One region of the Thalassospira sp. MIT121401 genome, then DNA from elsewhere that is predicted to be linked to it. Evidence: predicted binding sites of a transcription regulator. Region 1 holds the regulator's gene; the other holds the start of a gene.
The links. The regulator LexA, encoded in region 1, represses DNA repair genes until DNA is damaged. The targets are predictions, from matches to a motif close to ATGTTCTANTTTGGTTC.

Region 1 (4,431 bases):
ACGATCTTTAACCTGCTGGGTCCGCTTGCCAACCCGGCAAAGACCAAACGCCAGGTTCTTGGCGTCTTTGCCAAGGAATGGGTCGAACCGGTTGCCCATGTGCTCAATCGCCTTGGATCGGTTCATGCATGGGTGGTTCATGGCCACAGCGGTCTTGATGAAATCTCGACCACGGGCCCGACCTTTGTCGCCGAAGTCAAAGACGGCAATGTCACCACCTTTGAAATTTCCCCTGGCGATTTCGGGTTTGAGACAGCAACGCTTGATGACCTCAAGGGCGGCGATGCGGATGTGAATGCCAAGGCCATTCTTGACCTTCTGGCAGCGAAAAAAGATGCCTATCGCGATATCGTTCTGATGAATGCCGGGGCGGCACTTGTGGTGACCGGCGTTGCCAGCGATCTTGCCGATGGCATCAAAAAGGCATCCGAAGCAATTGATAGCGGCAAGGCCGCAGAAACGCTTCAGGGTCTTGTCACCATTACCAACGAAGGAAACGCAGCGTGAGCGACGTTCTTAAGAAAATCTGCGACGACAAACGCGAACACGTTGCCGCCTGCAAGTCCCGCAAAAGCCTTGGCACGCTTGAAGCCGAAGCCAAAGCCCAATCGGCACCGCGCGGCTTTATCAAGGCCCTTGAAACCAGTGTTGCCGATGGCCGTTATGGCCTGATTGCCGAAATCAAGAAAGCATCCCCGTCCAAGGGACTGATCCGCGCCGATTTCAATCCGCCGCAACTGGCAAAGGCCTATCAGGCTGGCGGGGCAAGCTGCCTTTCGGTTCTGACCGATGTGCCCTATTTCCAGGGGGATGACAGCTATCTTGTCGCGGCGCGCGCGGCTGTTGACCTTCCGGCATTGCGCAAGGATTTCATGGTTGATCCTTACCAGATCACCGAAGCACGCGCCTTGGGGGCCGATTGCATCCTTTTGATCATGGCGGCCCTTGAAGACGGACTGGCTGCCGAACTTGAAGATGCGGCACACAGTCTTGGCATGGATGTTCTGATCGAAGTTCACAACGCGCCGGAACTTGAACGTGCCCTGAAACTGAAATCGCGTCTGGTCGGGGTCAATAACCGTAACCTCAAGACCATGGAAATTTCGCTGACCACGACCGAGGAACTGGCTGGCATGGTCGATAGCGACCGTCTTCTGGTCGCCGAAAGCGGATTGTTCACGCCCGAAGACCTTGCACGCATGGCCAAGGTTGGTGCGCAGTGCTTCCTGATTGGGGAAAGCCTGATGCGTCAGGATGACGTGGCTGCGGCAACCCGCAACCTTCTTGGCCTTGCGGCCTGACCTGGGACTGGCAAAGCACATGACAGACAAGCTTTCCCATATTGATGCCGGTGGCAACGCCGTGATGGTGGATATTTCGGACAAGGCCGATACCACCCGCATTGCCATTGCCAAGGCACGGGTATTGATGTCTGCGCAAACGGCAAAGCTGATTGCCGATCGTGGCCATAAGAAGGGTGATGTTCTTGGCATCGCACAGCTTGCCGGGATCATGGGAGCAAAAAAGACCCCCGATCTGATCCCGCTTTGCCATCCCCTGCCCCTGACATCGGTGACGGTTGATCTTGAACTGGCCGATGATGTTGACGGGGTCGATATCACCGCGACCTGCAAGACCACCGGCAAGACCGGTGTCGAGATGGAGGCCTTGACAGCGGCCTCTGTCGCAGCCTTGACCGTGTTTGACATGTGCAAGGCTGTCGACAAGGCCATGCAGATTACCGATATCCGCGTCACCCGCAAGGAAGGCGGGAAATCGGGGACTTTCATCGCCGATTAGGGTGTTTGCGAGCGGGCGACCACCATTCAAAACCCGTAATTATGGCCTGAATTACGGCCAATCCGTTGTTTTTGGCCCGACGCGCTTGACCCGACAAAAGAACTAAAGTAGAACATTTATGTATCCTTTTTGTTCTTGCTACAGGTTCGGGAAATATCATGCTGACGCGCAAGCAATATGAGTTGCTGGTCTATATTGACAATTACCTTCGCGATCACGGTATCTCGCCCTCTTTCGATGAAATGAAAGAGGCCCTGAACCTTAAATCCAAATCGGGGATCCATCGTCTGATTACCGGGCTTGAGGAACGCGGTTTTATCCGCCGTCTTGCGCATCGCGCCCGTGCGCTGGAAGTCATCCGGCTTCCGGAAAACAGCGATGATGACGCCCCCGAAACCCCGAACAACGTCACATCCATTGCCAGTGCGCGCAAAGCCCCCCATCGTCCGGCAACCGTGCCCACGGCCTTTGCCGAAACCGGTGAAGCTATTTCGCTTCCGCTTTATGGGCGAATTGCTGCGGGTACCCCGATCGAGGCATTGCGTGATCAAAGCACCATGGTTCAGGTGCCCGCTGCCCTTTTGGGATCAGGCGATCATTATGCACTTGAAGTATCCGGTGATTCCATGGTCGAGGCCGGCATCCTTGATGGTGATACCGTCCTGATCCAGCGGTGCGAGCAGGCCCATGATGGCACGATTGTCGTTGCGCTTGTCGATGACAGCGAAGCGACCCTTAAGCGCCTTAAACGCGGGCGCGGTGAGGTTCTTCTGGAACCGGCCAATGCCCGGTATGAAACCCGTGCCCTGTCACCGGATCGCGTGCGTATTCAGGGTCGTCTGGTCGGGTTGCTGCGTCAGTATTAAGCCACCAGCAACTGCACACACAAAATCGCCCGCTGTGATTTTCACACGGGCGATTTTGTGTATTCGGGATCAGTGCATCCGGCCCGGTCCAGGCACGGCCACTGATTACCGTTGCGATGGAGCAGCTTTGCCGCCAATCACGATCCATGGCCAGTGACCGGATATTGCCCGCACGGTTTCAAATGACGACCTTCCCTGATCAAGCTTAGCCGTATCAAGGGCGACACCGCCCTGCCACCACAAGACGCCATCATCAATCATCACCCGCGCCCCGGCCTGGCGACAGGTTCGGATTGGCAAATCGTTTTTTAGCGTAATCACAAGATCGGCATTGCGACAGGCATAGAACGGATTGGCCAGACTGGTTGCGACAATGGTCCTAGTTTCATTATCACCAACGCCAGTGACCACAAGACACGGATCGTTTTTACAATACCTTATTCTTGTGGCTTCATCTTCCGGACGGATGCCAAAACGGCTCATCCACAGGGATTTTTGGAAATCACCAAGCCCGTCGGCCAAATGCAGGATTTCCTGTTCCCTGTCATAAACGGCCCAGCTTTCCTGATCACCCGATACAAGAACATCCGGAGTTTGGTGGGTCACCTGCGCAATGATGGCGATGATCAAAAGCGGCCCGGAAACTACAAGGGCAATCTGATCGCGCCAGATCACGGCCCACGCAATCGCCAACAACAAACAGGCGGTTGCCACATCACCGAGCCCGGCCACATACCACAACCCCCATTCCTGGGCGGCGACAAGGGATGCTGTTTTGATCAGAACAGTCAATCCGGGCGCCATCAGCGCAAGCACACCGCCCGCCAACCCGAATGGCATGAATGCCAGCGTCAGTACAATTAACGGCATCACCCAGAATGCCATTATCGGAATGGCAACCAGATTGGCAACAATGCCAAGCACCGATATCCGCCCGAAATGAAATCCGATAATCGATGCCGTCACAACCGTCACAATGACACTGGTGATCAAAAGCCCCGCCATATAGACCACAAGACGTTCATGCCACGGACGTCCGCCATGGCGGTCAAGCCAACGGCGCCCGGGCCCGTCATAAAAGGCAACAAGTGCCCCGACAGCAGCAAAGGAAAGCTGAAAACTGGCACCAAGTACCGCATCGGGCCTTAACACCAGAACAACCAGTGCGGCCACACCCACCAGCCGTAAAGATATGGCACGGCGATCAAGCAACAGGGCAATCCATACCACCAGCAACATCACAAAGGCCCGCTGCGTCGGCACTGTTGCCCCCGACAATCCGAGATAAATGAACCCCGCCCCGGCGGCCGCGAGTGCCGCCCATTTTTTGACCGGATAGCGCAATGCGATCCCCGGTATCGCAGCCAAACCCAGACGCACCAGAAAGAAAACGGTTCCGCACAGCAACCCCATATGCAATCCGGAAATCGCCAAAAGATGGGCCAGCCCGGATTTCCTCAGATCCTCGGCAATTTCAGCAGTGACATCGCCGCGTTCACCGATGATCAATGCTTTGGCAATCCCGGCCTCGGGCGCGGTTACGTATCGATTGATCACGTCGGATATTTTCTGACGCAGGTGTTCAACAACGTATCCTATACCATTGTTTTCATAAGCATCCTTCTCGCTCAACACTTCGAACTGACGACCGAATGCAAACCCGGTTGCGCCGATCTGGCTGAAATAAAGGTTGCGCGCGAAATCGGGATCACCGGGAACCGACGGCGGGCGCAGTGGAAACAACCGTGCCTTTACGCGCACCTCA
Region 2 (4,431 bases), 1.2 Mb from region 1:
TGCCATGTTCTGGCCCCGGTGGTGATGGTGATCGTGATCCTTGCCATGCCGGTTCTGATTGATGCCCTGCTTGGCGCGCTTTTTGTCGGCTATGCGTCTGCCATCCTGATTGCACTGCATCGTCAGGGCAATGATCTGGCCCATTCGCGTCTGGCATCGGGGCATGTACCGGCATTGATCTGGCGGGTGATTGCCATTGCGCTGATTGTTTCGGCCTTCAGTGATCTTTTGATCGCAGCAGCCCTGCAATTCGGGGCAGAAGGCGCGACGGGTGTGATTTTAAGCATCTTTTCGTCGCTGGCAGTGCTGACCATCGGGTTTCTGGCGCTTTCCCCAGATCTTGCCATCGGATCGGGCGATGATGACAACGGGGGTGATGATATCGAACCGTCAAGCGCGCCTGACAAAACCGCGCCCGATACGCCCGATATCCCGGTCGATGAAATCATGGTGGCAGTTGATCAGCTTATAAGCGGTCAGAAGCTGTTTCTTGATCCCGATCTGACGCTGGCGCGGATTGCGCGGCGACTGGGCTATCCGTTGAAACAGGTATCCACAGCGATCAATCAAAGTACCGGGGAAAATGTGTCGCGCTATATCAACAGGTTCCGGATTGATCATGCCTGCGGGGAACTTGCGCGCGGACAGAATATCACAACCACCATGCTTTCAAGCGGCTTTAACACCAAATCGAATTTCAATCGCGAATTCCTGCGCATTACCGGCCAAACACCCAGCCAGTGGCAACAGCAGCAAATCCCGGCAGCGGCAGTGGCGACGACCGCAATGCGGCGCGGATCATAGCCCGCCCGCCCCTAGTCCAGGACCGGGCGCATGAAGCTGCGTTCATAGGAAATGATGCTGCGATTGCGGATTTCCATATTCAGAACATCCTGACATTCGCGGTCGTCAGCCATGCGGTTGCGGTAATCCTCATACTCGGCAAGGCTTGGAAAACTGAACAGTGCATAGGCCACGTTACTCGCCCCTTCATGGGGCAGGAAATACCCGTGATGGGTCCCGCCCATACGATTGACAATCGGAATCCAGCGTTTGGCATATGCCTCGAACTCGGGAATTTTGTGACTGTCGATAATATATTTCAAATAGCAGGTAATCATGGCTGCACCTTTGAACGGGGTGAAGGATTTGATGGCCCAAACAAAAAAGACGGGCCGAAATCACGGCCCGTCTTTTTAAAATCATCGTACAAAAACAGCGCGATCAATCGTCATTGACCGGGTCATCTTCGCTCATATTCGTCATGCTTTCGGCGATCAGGCCGGCACTTTCGCGAATGCTGTTTTCGATTTCCTGGGTCATTTCCGGATTCTCGCGCAAGAAGTTCTTGGCGTTTTCACGACCCTGACCGATCCGGGTCGAGTTATAGGAGAACCAGGAACCGGACTTTTCAACAATGCCTGCCTTGACACCAAGATCAAGGATTTCACCCATCTTGGAAACGCCTTCGCCATACATGATGTCAAATTCGACCTGTTTGAACGGCGGGGCCATCTTGTTTTTGACGACCTTGACGCGCGTCTGGTTACCCACGACTTCGTCGCGGTCCTTGATCTGGCCGATACGGCGGATATCCAGACGAACAGACGCATAGAACTTGAGCGCGTTACCACCGGTGGTGGTTTCCGGGCTGCCGAACATCACACCGATTTTCATACGAATCTGGTTGATGAAGATCACCATGCAGTTCGACCGCGACACCGAGCTGGTCAGTTTACGCAAGGCCTGGCTCATCAGGCGGGCCTGCAGACCGACATGGGTATCGCCCATTTCACCTTCGAGTTCGGCCCGCGGAACAAGGGCCGCGACCGAGTCAACGACCAGAACATCAATCGCACCGGAACGCACCAGCGTGTCGGCAATTTCAAGTGCCTGTTCACCGGCATCGGGCTGTGAAATCAGAAGTTCGTCGGTATTCACGCCAAGCTTGCGGGCATAGCCCGGGTCAAGCGCATGTTCGGCATCGACAAATGCACAGGTCCCGCCAAGTTTCTGTGCCTCGGCAATGGTGTGCAGGGCCAGGGTCGTTTTCCCGGAACTTTCCGGGCCATAGATTTCGATGATACGGCCACGCGGAAGACCACCAATACCAAGTCCGATATCAAGACCGAGTGATCCGGTTGAAATGGCTGAAATGTCAACGGCGCTTTCCCGCTGACCCAGCTTCATAATCGAACCTTTGCCAAATGCCCGTTCGATCTGCCCAAGGGCGGCTTCGAGTGCCTTCTGCTTATCCATAGTATCCTTATCCACCAAATGCAGCGCGGTCTGAATCATTGCTCGAACTCTCTTATTCCACAGGGCCGGGTAGGATGCAACGCAGGCGGTTCCCCGGACCTAAATGCGGAACGCCACCGCTTGAAGAACCTGCTGCCCAGACAGACTAGTTTCCCTGTTCACGTCAGCAGCCGAATTGAGAACATAATGCGAACACTGTCATAAAATTTTGGATGTTGCAAGTTTGTTCTCATTCCCGGGAACAAAAATCGCGTTTTCAAACGACAACAGCCCGGCCCTGTCCGGACCGGGCTGCTCCATACCGAACGGCAATTTTATCAGGTGGTAATTTTGAGATGTTCGTGGGTATGGGCCGCGCCGTGGTCTTCATCCCCGTGGTGATGGGATTCAATGTGTAGTTCCCCCGGAACGGAATAAAGCTGCCCGTGGCGCACACCGGGCTGTGCCAGGACTTTGTCGGCAAAGGCGCGAATTTCGGCAAGCTTCCCGCGCAGGGTCACGCTTTCAAGACAGGTGTCATGATCGATGTGAAAATGCACGGTCGACACCGTCAGATTGTGATGTTCATGCTGGGTGCTCATCAAACGCGATGCCAGCATGCGTTCCTCATGGTCATAAACATAATTCAGAACGGCAATTCCCACCCCGTTGGGGTCTTCGTCAAGCTTGGCATTCTGAAGCTTTTCACGGATCAGATCACGGAATCCTTCGGACCGGTTGGTATAGCCCCGCCCTTCAAGGAAGGTGTCGAACGCTTCCATCAGATCATCTTCGATTGATACCGTCACGCGGGTCATATCAATTCCCTTTCAGAATCATCAGCTTGACTCGTATGAACAATTTTGAAAAGTTCATACTGTCATTTCATAGACCTAATTTCCCAAAGGATAGCAGATGTTTCAATCAAAGTTCGCACGCGCCCTGATAATTGGCATGACCGGTTGCCTGATCAGCAGTGCGACAACCGCCCATGAATTCATCGCCAGCACCGCACAAAGCACCATTGCGCCGGGCCAACCGGCAACGATATTTCTAGATTCGACCCATCAGTTCGGCGCGCCTGAAGAAGCCGAAGCCATCGAAAATGTGCGCGCCCGCCTGATCACCGATGCCGGGCAGAGCGAACTTGATGTCACACCAAATCCGAACGCCCCGAACCTTGTTGCATCTGTTAACGATCATGCGCAAACCGGCTGGATTGCCGCCCATCGTTTGCCGGTTGTCTGGTCACAGACGCCCGATGGCTGGCAGGAAGGCGGGCTTGAACAACATCCCGATGCCCTGACCGCTTCGCGTTACGAGAAATTTGCAAAACATCTGATCGGCCCGCAGGCATCTGATGGCAATGCCGTGGTCACGACCCCGCTTGGTGATCGGCTTGAAATCGTTCCGCTTGGCGATCCGCGCCGGACCAAAATCGGCACGGACGCCGAATTTCGCATCCTGCTTGACGGGCAGCCTTTGACCACCACCGTTCTTGCGACCTATGCCGGGTTTACCCAAACCCCGTCTTCCTGGGCCTACTATACCGAAACCCTTGCCGATGACCGCGGCAGTGCCATTGCCAAGGTTCGCATTTCGGCACCCGGCCTGTGGATCGTGCGGGTTGCAACCGATATCCCCGATGCCGCGGACGGGGTACGGGTTCATAACCTTCGTGCGACACTAAGCTTCCATGTGGACGGCTAGGAAAATGCATCTAGCGGGTATCAGCCGGGTGCCGGTTCTTGTGGTTCTTGTGGCGTTGTCGGTTCTGATCATATCGGAACCGACAGATGCCCGTGCCCACGGGGCTGGCTGGCAGGCTGTTGGCAATGAGAATACGGTTCGATACCGGTTTGGCTATACCGACGGCAGTCCCATGGGATTTGCCGAAGTCATCGTCACCGCCCCTGATGGCAAGATCTGGCAAAAGGCGCGCACCGATCGCAGCGGCCATTTTGCCTTTGCCCCGGATCAGCCGGGCCATGACATGACACAACCGCAAAACTGGCACATCCGGGTGGGTGATGGCATGGGGCATGTGGTGCAACTGACCCATCTGAGTAAACCCGACATAACGTCCGACCCACCAGACCCGACTGCCCCGACCGTGCCAGTTGCCAACACAAAAATGCGCGGCACGGCGGCAATGTTTGATTTGCCGATCTGGGCGGGGATGTTGTTCGGGCT

Region 2: recA (recombinase RecA) is a predicted target of LexA. The motif match lies at 2,472-2,488, and genes of this name have one in related genera.

What each region holds. Positions count from the first base shown of each region.
Region 1 covers NZ_CP138926.1:2,630,979-2,635,409, reverse strand. Annotated here, with positions in the region: gene trpD (anthranilate phosphoribosyltransferase) at 1-507, shown strand, start outside; gene trpC (indole-3-glycerol phosphate synthase TrpC) at 504-1,301, shown strand; gene moaC (cyclic pyranopterin monophosphate synthase MoaC) at 1,321-1,800, shown strand; gene lexA (transcriptional repressor LexA) at 1,959-2,666, shown strand; gene SIB88_RS12065 (ComEC/Rec2 family competence protein) at 2,772-4,431, opposite strand, start outside.
Region 2 covers NZ_CP138926.1:3,792,049-3,796,479, forward strand. Annotated here, with positions in the region: gene SIB88_RS17515 (helix-turn-helix domain-containing protein) at 1-804, shown strand, start outside; gene SIB88_RS17520 (NIPSNAP family protein) at 816-1,121, opposite strand; gene recA (recombinase RecA) at 1,225-2,298, opposite strand; gene nikR (nickel-responsive transcriptional regulator NikR) at 2,577-3,056, opposite strand; gene SIB88_RS17535 (DUF4198 domain-containing protein) at 3,154-3,948, shown strand; gene SIB88_RS17540 (carboxypeptidase-like regulatory domain-containing protein) at 3,953-4,431, shown strand, end outside.